Shumkonia mesophila: one gene and its partner. The protein of the gene in region 1 interacts with the protein of each later gene in a pairwise test. Links are inferred from orthologs where the notes say so. Each region holds a gene or a part of one and is shown on either strand. Other genes may lie near its edges. The genes, in order: pheT and secD.

What was found.
Region 2: the proteins of pheT (region 1) and secD interact in binary tests that used the Escherichia coli proteins (3 or more experiments, as listed by UniProt). The link is inferred for Shumkonia mesophila from one-to-one orthologs.

What each region holds. Positions count from the first base shown.
Region 1 is NZ_JAOTID010000001.1:666,762-672,844, reverse strand. Bases 2,980-6,083 are described here. They hold pheT (phenylalanine--tRNA ligase subunit beta), read right to left. Parts: upstream 5,684-6,083; coding sequence 3,275-5,683; downstream 2,980-3,274. Other genes in these bases: pheS (phenylalanine--tRNA ligase subunit alpha), read right to left, coding at 5,680-6,083; ODR01_RS03015 (adenylate/guanylate cyclase domain-containing protein), read right to left, coding at 2,980-3,121. In the rest of the region: ODR01_RS03030 (ribonuclease D), read right to left, coding at 1-15; ODR01_RS03020 (complex I NDUFA9 subunit family protein), read left to right, coding at 341-1,273; more of ODR01_RS03015, read right to left, coding at 1,295-2,979.
Region 2 is NZ_JAOTID010000010.1:102,535-109,604, forward strand. Bases 1,773-4,631 are described here. They hold secD (protein translocase subunit SecD), read left to right. Parts: upstream 1,773-2,339; coding sequence 2,340-3,923; downstream 3,924-4,631. Other genes in these bases: yajC (preprotein translocase subunit YajC), read left to right, coding at 1,902-2,315; secF (protein translocase subunit SecF), read left to right, coding at 3,934-4,631. In the rest of the region: ODR01_RS16450 (LysM peptidoglycan-binding domain-containing M23 family metallopeptidase), read left to right, coding at 1-305; ODR01_RS16455 (DUF4389 domain-containing protein), read left to right, coding at 407-832; ODR01_RS16460 (ATP-binding protein), read right to left, coding at 858-1,715; more of secF, read left to right, coding at 4,632-4,869; ODR01_RS16480 (Mth938-like domain-containing protein), read left to right, coding at 4,920-5,258; ODR01_RS16485 (superoxide dismutase), read right to left, coding at 5,316-5,909; ODR01_RS16490 (superoxide dismutase), read left to right, coding at 6,110-6,712; ODR01_RS16495 (phytoene/squalene synthase family protein), read left to right, coding at 6,843-7,070. UniProt on the Escherichia coli protein: Part of the Sec protein translocase complex. Interacts with the SecYEG preprotein conducting channel. SecDF uses the proton motive force (PMF) to complete protein translocation after the ATP-dependent function of SecA.

The DNA of each region.
Region 1 (6,083 bases):
GGATGTCGCCGTCACTCGGAGCGTCCTTGCGGCGAGATGAAAAGAAGGGATGGTGCCCAGGAGAAGACTCGAACTTCCACGACCTTTCGGCCACAGGTACCTGAAACCTGCGCGTCTACCAATTCCGCCACCTGGGCACGATTGCAGAACGGCCGGGAACTCCCCGGCGAGGCAGTCGTTAACCTTCCCGGCGACGGATGTCAACCGCGATTATCGTCTGTCGCGGTTGACGGCCGCGACATGGCCATTGTAAGCCAACGGACAGGCGATCCCGCGTGATGCCGGCGGGCAAGAGCGTCCGGCAATTCCGGCGGGATCACGGCAGGAAAGGAAGAGCAACATGAGCCGCCGGGTCGTCACCGTTTTCGGAGCATCGGGCTTTCTGGGCCGACACCTGGTCAAGCGGCTGGTGAAGGAGGGATTCATCATCCGCGCCGCCGTGCGCGACGTCGATGCGGCCCTTTTCCTCAAGACCATGGGCGATGTCGGTCAGGTCGTCATCGTCCAGGCCAACATCGCCAACCCCGCCTCGGTGGCCGCCGCCATCGAGGGGGCCGACGCCGCCGTCAACCTGGTCGGCATCCTGGTCGAGCGGGGCCGGCGCACCTTCCAGCGCCTGCATGCCGACGGCCCGGCCTATCTCGCCGCCGCCGCCGCCCGCGCCGGCCTCGGCCGGCTGGTCCAGGTGTCCGCCATCGGCGCCGACGCCGAATCGGAATCGGCCTACGCCCGCACCAAGGCCAGCGGCGAGGCGATGGCCCGGACCGCCTTCCCGGAGGTGACCGTGGTGCGCCCCAGCGTCGTATTCGGCCCCGAGGACAGATTCTTCAACCTGTTCGCGGCGATGACCCGCTGCCTGCCGGCGCTGCCGCTGATCGGGGGCGGCGCGACCCGCCTCCAGCCGGTCTACGCCGGCGATGTCGCCCAGGCCATTTGCCGGATTCTGGCCAGCCCCGAGACGCGGGGCCAGACATACGAGCTGGGCGGGCCCAAGATCTATACCTTCCGCCAGCTCATGGAGATGATGCTGGCCGAGATCCACCGCCGCCGGCCCCTGGTCCCGGTGCCGTTCGCCATGGCCTCGATCGAGGCCTGGTTCCTGGAAAAGACCCCCTGGCCGCTGCTGACCCGCGACCAGGTGAAGCTGCTCAAGCGCGACAACGTGGTGGCGTCCTCCGCCCTCAGCCTCGACGCGCTGGGCATCGCGCCAACGCCGCTCGAGGCCATCCTGCCCACCTATCTGGCGCGCTACCGCCCGGCGGGCGCGCTATAAGGGCCGGGGCGGGGCCTTCACTTACGGACCGGGCGCAGCGGGCGCGTCTTCCTTGCGCCAGACCGCCTCGTAGAGCGGGATCGGTTCCCTGAACCCCTTCATCACGCGCTCGCCCAGGGTGTTGAACGTGATGTCCTTGCCCGAGCACAGGCCGCGCACCACCTCGGACACCACGATCTGATCGGATTGGGCGGCCGCGCACAGCCGCGCCGACAGCTGCACCGTGATGCCGAACAGGTCGTCGTCCTCGATCACCGGCTCGCCGGCGTTGATGCCGATGCGCAGGTGCAACGGAATATCGCCCTCCGCCGTGTTGTTGGCCGCCACCCGGCGCAGCATCTCGATGGCCGCCTCGACGGCGTTCGATACGGTGGCGAAGGACGCCATGATGCCGTCACCCGTGTGCTTGACCTCGCGGCCCGAATAGTTGGTGAGCGCCGAGCGGACGATGCGGTTGTGGGTACGCACCACGTACTGGGCGGCATCGTCGCCCACCGTGACGGTCATGGTGGTCGAATCGACGATGTCGGTGAACATGACGGCAAGCGGCCCCGTCTGTTCCTCCAGCTTGGCGGGATTGCGCCAGGCATCCAGCGCCCCCGTCAATTGGCGCGGGCCATTCTCGTCCCCTTCCAGGAAGGCCATCATCGAGCGCCGGCCCGCCTCGTACATTTCGAGATAGCGCGGCTGCATCAGGTAGCTGTCGGCGTTCACGGCGAACTTGCGGGCCATCTCCCACGGCGTTCCCAGGGTCACGGCGCCCTCGGCCAGGATGATCCGGGCGTCGTCGCCTTCGATGGCCTGGGTGGTCGCCAGCGCGCCGACAGCGCCGGCGACGTAGAGGTTGATGCCGAAACGCGAGAAGGTGTCGATGGGGCCCGAGGACTTGATCGCTTCGATGGCCCCGGCCAGAAACGTCATCATGCGCATCTTCTGCTGCTGGCCGGCCGGCGACAACTGGGGCTGGGCGGCCTCGGGTTCCTCCGCCGGCTCGTCCAGGAGGTTCTCTTCGCTCTCCCCCGGAAGGCTGGCTTCCGGCGGCCACTCGACACTCAGTTCGGGCGATGGGGCGGGCGGCAGCGTGGGCGACGGCGGCTCCGGGATCAGGGAGGTGTCGGCCGGCAGCCGCGAAAGATGTTTCTGCCGGCGGGGCCTGGGTGGCGCCGGCGGGCGGACGCGTCGCGGCCTGACCACCTCGACCCCCGTGAGCACGATGGCCGCCAGAAGGGCGAAGGTCAGCAGGAACGAGGCGACGAAGGCGACGAACAGCACGCTGGTCTGCCCGTTGCCGACGAAGGTGATGTTGCGCTGGGCCAGGGCCGGCGCCAGGGATGGCAACAGGACCGTCGCCATCGCCGCTACGAACAGCGAAATCAGGATGAAGACGGCGACGCGGGCGAGCAGGCCGGTCACCGTGACCTGCTTTGGCTTGCGGGGAAGCGGTCGCGCCTTATACGACAGGATTTCCACAAGACTGCGCCGCCGCTTGGCCGGGCCGGAAGGCACCTCCGTGCCGTCCTCCTCCCACAACAACCCGTCCAGATCGTCGTCGTCCTGCGTAGTGCCGGACCGCGCCGCCGCCGCGCGGTACCGCCTGGCCTTGACGGACGGGGAGCCGGCTTTCGGCCCCGGCGCATGCGCGCCCTTGTAGACGGTGACCTGCTTGTAGAGGCCGCTCTCCTTGTCGTAGACCTCGCGCACCACCTTGACGGCCGATTTCGTAGTGTGCTCGAGCTGCTTTGCCTCCTCGATGGCCATCGCCGCGCCGGTCACCGGATAGCGGGCGTGAATCTCCCAGCGGCTGCCGACCAGTATGCAGACCTCGTAACTGGCTTCTATCTCGCTCATGTGCGCCTTGACGACTCCGGAGCCCAGCCCGGCCGATCTCCCTTCCATCCGAAGGGGAGCCATAGATTAGCGGGAACACGGGAAAAACAACAGGACGTCAATGCCGGCGGGATATCCCGCCGGATGCGCGACCCGCCCTCCGGTTGCGTCCCGCTAGGCCCGCAGGCTTCCGCCGGTCGCCTTCTCAACCTTGGAAACGATCTGGGCGGCGACCGCCTCGATCTCCTGGTCGGTCAGGGTCTTTTCCTTGGGCTGGAGCACGACGTTGATGGCGAGCGACTTCTTTCCCGCCTCCAGGGCGCCCCCGGCGAAGACGTCGAAGACGCGGATCTCGGCGATGAGATCGGGATGCGCGCTGCGCGCCGCCTTCAGTACGTCGCCGGCCGCGACCGTCGCGTCGATGACAAAGGCGAAATCCCGCTCGACGGGCTGGAACGGCGACAGGACGAGATAGGGTTTCGCCGCCCCCTTGCGGCGCTTCGGCGCCGGAATGTTGTCGAGGAAGGCCTCGAAGCCGACCGCCGGCCCGCGCACGTCCATCTTGGCCAAGACGCCGGGATGGATTTCGCCGAACCAGGCCAGCACCACCTTCGAACCCAGGCGCAGGCTGCCCGAGCGCCCCGGGTGGTACCAGGCCGGGGCCTCGGCCGAAACCTGAAGGTTGTCCACCGGCGCGCCGGCCGCCGCCAGCGCCGCCACGGCGTCGGCCTTGGCGTCGAAAACGTCGACGGGACGCGCCGCTTCCGCCCAGTTGCGCGGGCCGCGGCGCCCCGAACGGATGCCGGCGGCGACGATGGCCTCGTCTTCCGGCTTGTCGCCGGCGAACTGCGGGCCGACCTCGAACAGCGCCGCGTCGGCGATGCCGCGGTCGGCGTTACGCCCGGCCGCGGCGATCAGGTTGGGCAGCAGCGAGGGGCGCATGGCGTCGAGATCGGCGCTGATCGGATTGGTCAGGCGGACTGCCTCGGCGCCGCCGCCGAAGAGCTTCGCCGTCGCCGCCGGCAGGAACGACAGTGTCACCGCCTCGACCATGCCACGCGCCGCCAGGGTGCGCCGGGCCGTCACCCGGCGCTTCTGTTCGGGCGTCCAGGCCGGCCGCGGCAGCGATGCGGTTCGTTCCAGTGGCACCACCGGAATGTGTTCGTAGCCGTGGATGCGGATGACTTCCTCGACCAGGCAGGCCTCGCCGACGATGTCGCCGCGCCAGGACGGCACCGAAACCGTCAGATGGCCGCCGGTTTCCTTCGGACCAAAGCCGAGCGCCGTGAGGATGCGTTCGATCTCGGGCTTGGCGACGTCGACGCCGCCCAGGGTGTGGATGCGTACGGGCCTGAGCTTGATATCGCGCCGCCAGTCGGGCTCGGCCCCGGCGATCACCACCTCGGAGGCCTCGCCGCCGCACCATTCCTGGATCAGGCGGGTGGCGATCTCGATGCCGTCGATAAGGAAGGCCGGATCGACGCCGCCGCGCTCGAAGCGGAAACGGGCATCGGTCTGCAGGTTGAGCGTACGGCCGGTCCTGGCCGTGCGCACCGCGTCGAAATAGGCGGATTCGAGGAAGACGTTGACGGTCTCCTCGGAGCAGCCGGTCCGTTCGGCGCCGATGACGCCGCCCAACGCCTCGGGCGCCTCGTCGTCGGCGATCACCGTCATCTCGGAGTCGGCGGTGTATTCCTTGCCGTTCAGCGCCAGGATGGTCTCGCCGGGGCGGGCGAGGCGCGGCCGGATGTGGCCCCGCACCTTGTCGGCGTCAAACACATGGAGCGGCCGGTTGAGGCCGATGGTCAGAAGGTTGGTAACGTCGACCAGCGCCGAGATGGGCCGCAGGCCGACCGCGGTCAGCCGTTCCTTGACCCAGCGCGGGCTTTCGACGTTCCTGACGCCGCGCAGGTAGCGGCCGACGAAATAGGGGCAGGCGTTCCGCTTGTCCTCCGGAAAGTCGAAGATGACGTCGATCGGGCTTTTGAACGAGCCGGCCACCGGCGTCGCGTCGAGGGGCTTGAGCCGGCCGAGGCCGGCGGCGGCCAGATCGCGCGCGATGCCGCGCACGCCCAAGCAGTCGCCACGGTTGGGGGTGATGGAAACATCGAACACCGGGTCCGACAGGCCCATGACGTCGACGGCACGCGCCCCGATGGGGGCGTCCTCGGGCAGCTCGATGATACCGGAATGGTCGCTGCCCAGGCCCATCTCGTCCTCGGAGAGCATCATGCCATTGCTCTCGACGCCACGGATGGAGGCCTTCTTGAGGGTCACCTGGATGCCGGGCACGTACTGGCCGGGCCGCGCCAGCACCGCCTTCATGCCGGCCCTGGCATTGATCGCCCCGCACACCACGCTGATCGGGCCTTCGCCGAAATCGACGGTGCAGGCCTTGAGGCGGTCGGCGTTGGGATGGGGTTCGGCCGCCAGCACATGGGCGACGACGAAATCCTCGAGCCCCCTGGAGCGCTGGGTGACGCTCTCGACCTCGATGCCGATGGCGGTCAGTTTCGCCGCCACCTCATCGGCCCCGGCCTCGGTGTCCAGGTACTCCTTGAGCCAGCTCAGGGTGAACTTCATGGATTGAGCCCTCCCACCAGGCTCGGCACGTCCAGCGCCGCGAAGCCGTAATGCCTGAGCCAGCGCAGATCGGATTCGAAGAAGGTGCGCAGGTCCGGGATGCCGTATTTCAGCATGGCGATGCGCTCCAGCCCCATACCGAAGGCGAAGCCCTGGTAGCGGCTGGAATCGATGCCGCAGTTTTCCAGCACCACCGCGTTGACCATGCCGCAGCCCAGGATCTCCAGCCAATCGTCGCCCCGCCCGATGCGGAACTGGCCGCCCTCGCGGGTGCAGCCGATGTCGACCTCGGCGGAGGGCTCGGTGAACGGGAAATAGCTGGGCCGGAAGCGCACCGGCAGGTCGTCGACCCCGAAATAGGCGCGGCAGAACTCGATCAGGCAGCCCTTGAGGTGGCCCA
Region 2 (7,070 bases), on another replicon or contig:
ACATCGAGGCGCCGCGGGGCACACCGGTTTACGCCTCGGCGGGCGGGGTCGTCGCCTATGCCGGCAACGAACTCAGGGGATTTGGCAACCTGCTCCTGATCAAGCATGCCGACGGCTGGGTCACCGCCTACGCCCACAATGACGAACTGCTGGTCAGGCGCGGCGATACGGTGAAGAAGGGGCAGGTCATCGCCCGGATCGGCTCGACCGGCAACGTGACGAAGCCTCAACTGCACTTCGAGTTGCGCAAGGGAAGGCAGGCTGTCGACCCGCGCAGCCGGTTGACCGAGCAGTTGGCCGGTTGATGCCACGCTTTCGCGGGCGCGACGCCAATTGCCGCCACGCCGGGGGTGGCGTACACTTCCGGCTCACAATCCAGAGCCGGGAAAAAGGGGAGGTTTGAACCGTGGGGGACGAAAACACGGGAACAGGAGTGCGCAAGCACCTGTCCGACAAGCAGGCGTGGCTCAGGCTGCTCTACATGATCTTGTTCGGGATTGCCTTCGAGGTCGCCAAATTCGTCACCTTCTTCGTCGCGGCCGTGCAAATCCTGTTCAAGCTGTTCACCGGCGATGTACAGCCCCGGCTTAGCGGATTTGGCGCCAGCCTGGCGATCTTCCTGCGCCAGACCGTCGACTTCCTGACCTTCCGGAGCGAGGTCAGGCCGTATCCCTGGAGCGCATGGCCCTTGCCGGAAGTGGCGGCCGCCGAAGCCGCCGCCGCGGCGACCGTCGAGGCCGCGACCCCGGCCAAGCCGGCCGAACATCGCGCCCCGCGTGGCGGGCGGCGCAAGGCAAGCGGGCCGGCCGACGACGAAGTCAAGACCGAATAGCCAAGCCATCGGCCGGGCTTGCCAGTCAGTCGAGCGGTTTGCCCAGCTCGCCAGCCAGATCCTGAATGAACTGCCAGGCGACCCGGCCCGAACGGGCGCCGCGGGTGACCGACCATTCATTGGCGCGGGCGCGCAGTTCGGCGGGCTGAATGGGCAGGCCGTAAGCGGCGGCGTATCCCTCGACGATGTCGAAGAAAACGTCCTGGCCGCAAGGGTGAAACCCCAGCCACAGCCCGAACCGATCCGACATCGATACCTTTTCCTCGACCGCCTCGGCCGGGTTGATGGCGGTCGAGCGCTCGTTCTCGATCATGTCGCGCGGCATCAGGTGGCGGCGGTTCGAGGTGGCGTAGAAGACGACATTGGTCGGTCGGCCTTCGATGCCCCCCTCCAACACCGCCTTCAGCGACTTGTACGAGGCGTCGTGGCCGTCGAACGACAGATCGTCGCAGAAGATGATGAACCGGCGCTTCGCCTCGCGCAGGATGCCGAGAAGGCGGGGCAGGGACTGGATGTCTTCGCGATGGATCTCGACCAGGCCAAGCAGCCCGGGCGTCTCCTCTTCGATCCGGGCGTGAACGGCCTTGACCAGCGAGCTTTTGCCCATGCCGCGGGCGCCCCACAGCAGGGCGTTGTTGGTGGGCAGGCCCTTGGCGAAGCGGCGGGTGTTCTCCAGCAGGATGTCGCGCTGGCGCTCGATGCCCTTGAGAAGGCCGATGTCGACACGGCTGACCTCGGGAACGGGTTCCAGCCAATCGTCGTCAGCGTGCCAGACGAAAGCGGCGGCGGCGGCGACGTCGGCGACCCGACGAGCCGGCGGGGCCAGCCGTTCAAGCGCATCGGCGATGCGGCGCCACAGCGGCAGCGGGTCGATGTCGGGCATTTTTCGCATCCTTCCCAAGACGGCCGGCGCACCCTAGCACAGGGCCGCGCTCCGTCAACCCCGGGGGCAGTTGACACGCCCTTCCTTGCCCCCCCACATTGAGGGCCCGGCTGTTTCCGTTTGCAAGTCGCGTGGGGACCGGTATATTCCCGCTGGCTTTGCCCAAGAATTCTAGGGAGTTCCCTGATGTTCATCTCGCCCGCATATGCCCAAGCCGGGGGTGGTCTCGGTGGCGGCGGTTTCGAGGCCCTTCTGCCGCTGGTCCTCATCTTCGTTGTTTTCTATTTCCTGCTCATCCGTCCGCAGCAGAAGAAGGCCAAGCAGCATCGCGAAATGCTGTCGGCCATCCGTCGCGGCGACAAGATCGTGACCAACGGCGGCATTCTCGGCACCGTGACCAAGGTGGTCGACGAGACCGAACTGATGGTCGAAATCGCCGAAGGCATCCGCGTCCGTGTGCAGCGCGGCATGGTTGCCGGCGTGCGCTCGAAGACCGAGCCGGTCAAGGATGCCGGCAAGCCGACGGACGCCGCGGCCGGCAGCCAGCCGGAAAGCGCGGTTTCCAAGCTGAAGAATTTTCTCGGGGGGAAGGGCAAATAACCGCCCTCCGGTGAGACGTTTCCGATGGTTCATATCGCCAAGTGGAAGGTGATCGTCGTCGTCGTTGTCTGTGCGTTCGGCGTGTTGTTTTCCATCCCCAATTTCCTGAGCCGCGATCTGGCGGATTCGCTGCCCGACTGGTTGCCCCATCAGCAAATCAGCCTGGGACTGGATCTGCAGGGCGGCTCGCACCTTCTCTTGGAGGTCGACGTCGCTTCGGTCATTCGCGAGCGTCAGGACACCCTGATCGAAGCGATGCGCACCGAGTTGCGCAAGGAACGCATTCGCTATACCGGCCTCGGTGTGCGTGGCCAGTCGGTGGTGGTGAACATTCCCGACGCCGATCGGGTGCAGACGGCCTACGATCTGGTGCGCGGCCTGGAAAGCGGCATCAGCGCCACGATGGAGGACGGCGGACGCATCTCCCTGACCTTGACCGAGCAGGCCATCAAGGAACGGACCCGCTCGGCCGTCGAGCAGTCCATCGAAATCGTGCGGCGGCGCATCGACGAGACGGGCGTGCGCGAACCGACCATCATCCGACAGGGCGAGGATCGCATCCTGGTGCAGCTTCCCGGGCTGGATGATCCGGAACGCATCAAGCAGCTGCTGGGCAAGACCGCGAAGATGACCTTCCACCTGGTCGACGATCAGGTGCCGGTGGCCGAGGCGATGGCCGGGCGCCTGCCGCCCGGCTCGATGCTGCTGCCGTCCTCGCACGAGACGGTGGCCAACGGCCAGCCGCGCATGTACGTCATCAACAAGCGGGTGATGCTGAGCGGCGACGCTTTGGCCAACGCCCAGGTCGGCACCGACCCGCGCACGTCGGAACCGGTGGTCAATTTCCGTTTCGATGCCTCTGGCGGCAAGCGCTTCGGCAAGATCACCACCGACAACGTCAACCGCCTGCTGGCCATCGTGCTCGACGGCAAGGTGATCAGCGCGCCCAATATCCGCGAGCCCATTCTCGGCGGCTCCGGGCAGATCAGCGGCAGCTTCAGCTTCCAGTCGGCGCAAGATCTCGCCCTGCTGTTGCGGGCCGGCGCCCTGCCGGCACCGTTGACCATTCTCGAGGAACGGACCGTCGGGCCGGGCCTCGGCGCCGATTCGATCGCCGCCGGCAAGGTGGCCAGCGTACTCGGCCTCGTTCTGGTCGTCGTCATCATGGTGATGGTCTACGGCCGCTTCGGGGCGGTTGCCGATATCGCGGTCGTCTTCAACATGTTCCTCATCATGGCATCGCTCTCGGTGCTGCAGGCGACCCTGACGTTGCCCGGCATCGCCGGCATCGTGCTGACCGTCGGCATGGCGGTCGACGCCAATGTGTTGATTTTCGAACGCATCCGCGAAGAATTGCGCAATGGTCGCTCGCCGATCTCGGCGATCGAGACCGGCTATTCGCAGGCGACGCGGACCATCATCGACGCCAACCTGACGACGCTGATCGCTGCCGTGCTTCTCTATCAGTTCGGGTCCGGCCCGGTCCGCGGCTTTGCGGTGACGTTGGCCATCGGCATCGCGGCATCGATGTTCACCGGCGTCATGCTAACCCACGTGATCGTGCTGGGGTGGCTTCGTCGCGCCCGGCCGCAGACCTTGAAAATCTAGGCGCCAAGCCATGCTTTTTCGTATGCAACTCGTTCCGCCGGGCACGAACATTCCGTTCATCGCGTGGCGCAAGTTTTTCTTCGTGTTTTCCGTGCTGCTGGTTTTGGGTTCGCTCGCCCTGTTTGCCGTTCGCGGCCTCAACTACGGCATCGACTTCCAAGGCGGCATCCTGCTGGAGGTCAAGACCCAGGGGCCGGCCGACATTGGCGGCATGCGCTCGACCCTCAACGATCTCGATCTTGGCGAGGTCGCCTTGCAGGGGTTCGGTGCGCCTGACGACGTGTTGATCCGGCTTGCCAAGCAGGAAGGTGGGGACGCCCAGCAGCAGGTCGCGGTCGAGAAGGTCAAACAGGCCCTGGGGGCGGGCGTCGAATACCGCCGGGTCGAAGTGGTCGGACCGCAGGTCAGCAACGAGTTGCTGCTGGACGGCATTTACGCGGTGGTCCTGGCCCTGATCGCCATGCTCATCTACATCTGGTTCCGCTTCGAGTGGCAGTTCGGCCTGGCCGCGGTCATCGCGCTGCTTCACGATGTGATCAGTACGATCGGCGTCTTCGCCATTCTGCAATGGGAGTTCAACCTCTCGACCATCGCTGCCGTGCTGACCATCGCCGGCTATTCCATCAACGATACCGTGGTGGTGTTCGACCGCGTCCGCGAGAATTTGCGCAAGTACAAGACGATGGCCTTGCCGGACCTGCTGAACCGCAGCATCAACGAGACCCTCGCGCGCACCATCATGACCAGTTTGACGACCCTGGTCGCCATCACCGCGCTATACCTGTTCGGCGGCGAGGTCGTCCGCGGGTTCAGCTTCGCCATGATCTACGGCATCGGGATCGGCACTTTTTCGTCGATTTGCGTGGCGGCGCCGCTGCTGCTCTACATGAGGGTGCCGCGCCGGTCGAGCAAAACCGAGGAGGCGGCGGCCAAGGCGTCGCCGTAAGCGTTATTTCCGGCCTCGACATCACGCCAAGGGTTTCCCCCGGCCGCAAGGTGGTTCAGGCCTATGGCGAAGGTCGGTTTCGCATTTCGGGAGAAGTCGTCACGGGCTCGGTTGTCGTCTGGCCCGACGGCTGGACGGCGTGGCCGGTCGCCGATGGCGCGATCCTTTCCGCCGACGACCTGACGCCCATTCGCTCCCTTGCCGGAACCGTCGACATCCTGCTGATCGGCTGTGGCACCCGCTTCGGCCCCGAACCGGCGGGGTTGCGCGCCGCCGTCAAGGCCGTCGGCATGGCCCTCGAGTGGATGGACACGGGCGCGGCCTGCCGCACCTACAACGTGCTGGTCGGCGAAGGCCGCCGCGTCGCCGCCGCCCTCATCGCCGTTTAGCGAGAACGGCCCGGAGGGGAACCTCCAGGCCGTTCGCATTGTTGACGACCGAAGGGCCTAGCCGAGATTGGCGGCGGCGAAATCCCAGTTGACCAGATGGTCGAGGAAGATATCGACATAATCCGGACGCCGGTTCTGGTAGTCCAGGTAATAGGCGTGCTCCCACACGTCGCAGGTGATCAGCGGCGTCTGGCCGTGGGCGATGGGGGTATCGGCGTTGCCGGTCTTCACGATCTTCAGCCGGCCCCCGTCCTGCACCAGCCATGCCCAGCCGCTGCCGAACTGGGTGACGGCCGCGGTCTTGAACTGCTCGCGAAACGCCGCATAGCCGCCGAAGTCTTCGTCGATCCTGGCGGCCACCTTGCCGGCCGGCGCGCCGCCGCCGTTCGGCTTCATGGCCTTCCAGTAGAACGTGTGGTTCCACACCTGGGCGGCATTGTTGAAAACGCCCGCCTTGGCGGCATCCCCGGCCGTTTCCCGCACGATCCGCTCCAGCGGAGCGGAAGCCAGCGGCGTGTCCTTGATCAGGTTGTTGAGGTTGACGACATAGGCGTTGTGGTGCTTGCCGTGGTGGAATTCCAGCGTCTTGGCGCTGATGTGGGGCTCCAGCGCGGTGTTGGCATAAGGCAATGCCGGAAGTTCAAAGGCCATTCCCTCCTCCTATGACTGACGGTTTTCCCGATATCTTTCAATTGTCTAAAAAATCATATCCGGTTGCGCCGCCGCGGGGAAGGGCAGACCCCGGCGCGCCGGACGAGTCGCTCGAAATGCGTCGTGCCGGCCTTGACGGAGCCGATTTACGTCACACATTTAGCGCCTAGGATAGTTTGCAAATAAGAAGAGGTAGCATCATGGCATTTTCTCTGCCCACATTGCCGTACGCCAAGAACGCGCTTGAGCCCTATATGTCGGCCGAGACGCTGGAGTACCACCATGGCAAGCATCATCAGGCCTACGTGGACAACGGCAACAAGCTGGTCCAAGGCACCGGCCTGGAGGGCAAGTCGCTGGAGGAGGTCGTACAGGCCGCCTACAAGGACAAGGCGCTGACCGGGCTGTTCAACAACGCCAGCCAGCATTGGAACCACGTTCAGTTCTGGCAGTGGATGAAGCCGATGGGCGGCGGCGCCATTCCCGGCGAGCTTGAGAAGAAGCTCACCGCGGATTTCGGCGGGATCGACGCCTTCAAGGCCAAGTTCATCGAGGCCGGGGTCACCCAGTTCGGCTCTGGGTGGTGTTGGCTTACCGTCGAGAACGGCAAACTGGCCGTCGCCAAGACCCCCAACGGCGAAAGCCCGATGGCGTACGGCAAACCGGCACTGCTCGGATGCGACGTGTGGGAACATTCCTACTACATCGACTACCGCAACCGCCGTCCGGACTATCTCAAGGCCTTCCTCGACCACATGGTCAATTGGGAACGAGTGGCCGAACTGTTCGCCAAGGCCGTCTGACACTCCTGCGGCCGAGCACCGGGTTCCGCCGCTCTTCCGGCGCGGACCCGGTGGGGCCGGGTGGCTTTCGGGCCGGCCGCCTTTCCCCCATACTACGAGGATCGCTGCCGCGTGGAGGCATGCCGCGCCGATGCCCGATCTGTCGTTCTGCGCCCAGCAGGTCCGCCGCCAGGACAACGACCGTTTCCTGTGCGCCCTTTTCGCGCCCGCCGCGCGCCGGGAAGGGCTGTTCGCGCTCTATGCCTTCAATCTGGAACTCGCCTCCATCGCCGATAAGGTCAGCGAACCACTGCTGGGCCGGATGCGCTTTCAATGGTGGCGCGAGGCCGTGGACGGCGATGCGAACGGCAACGCCGCC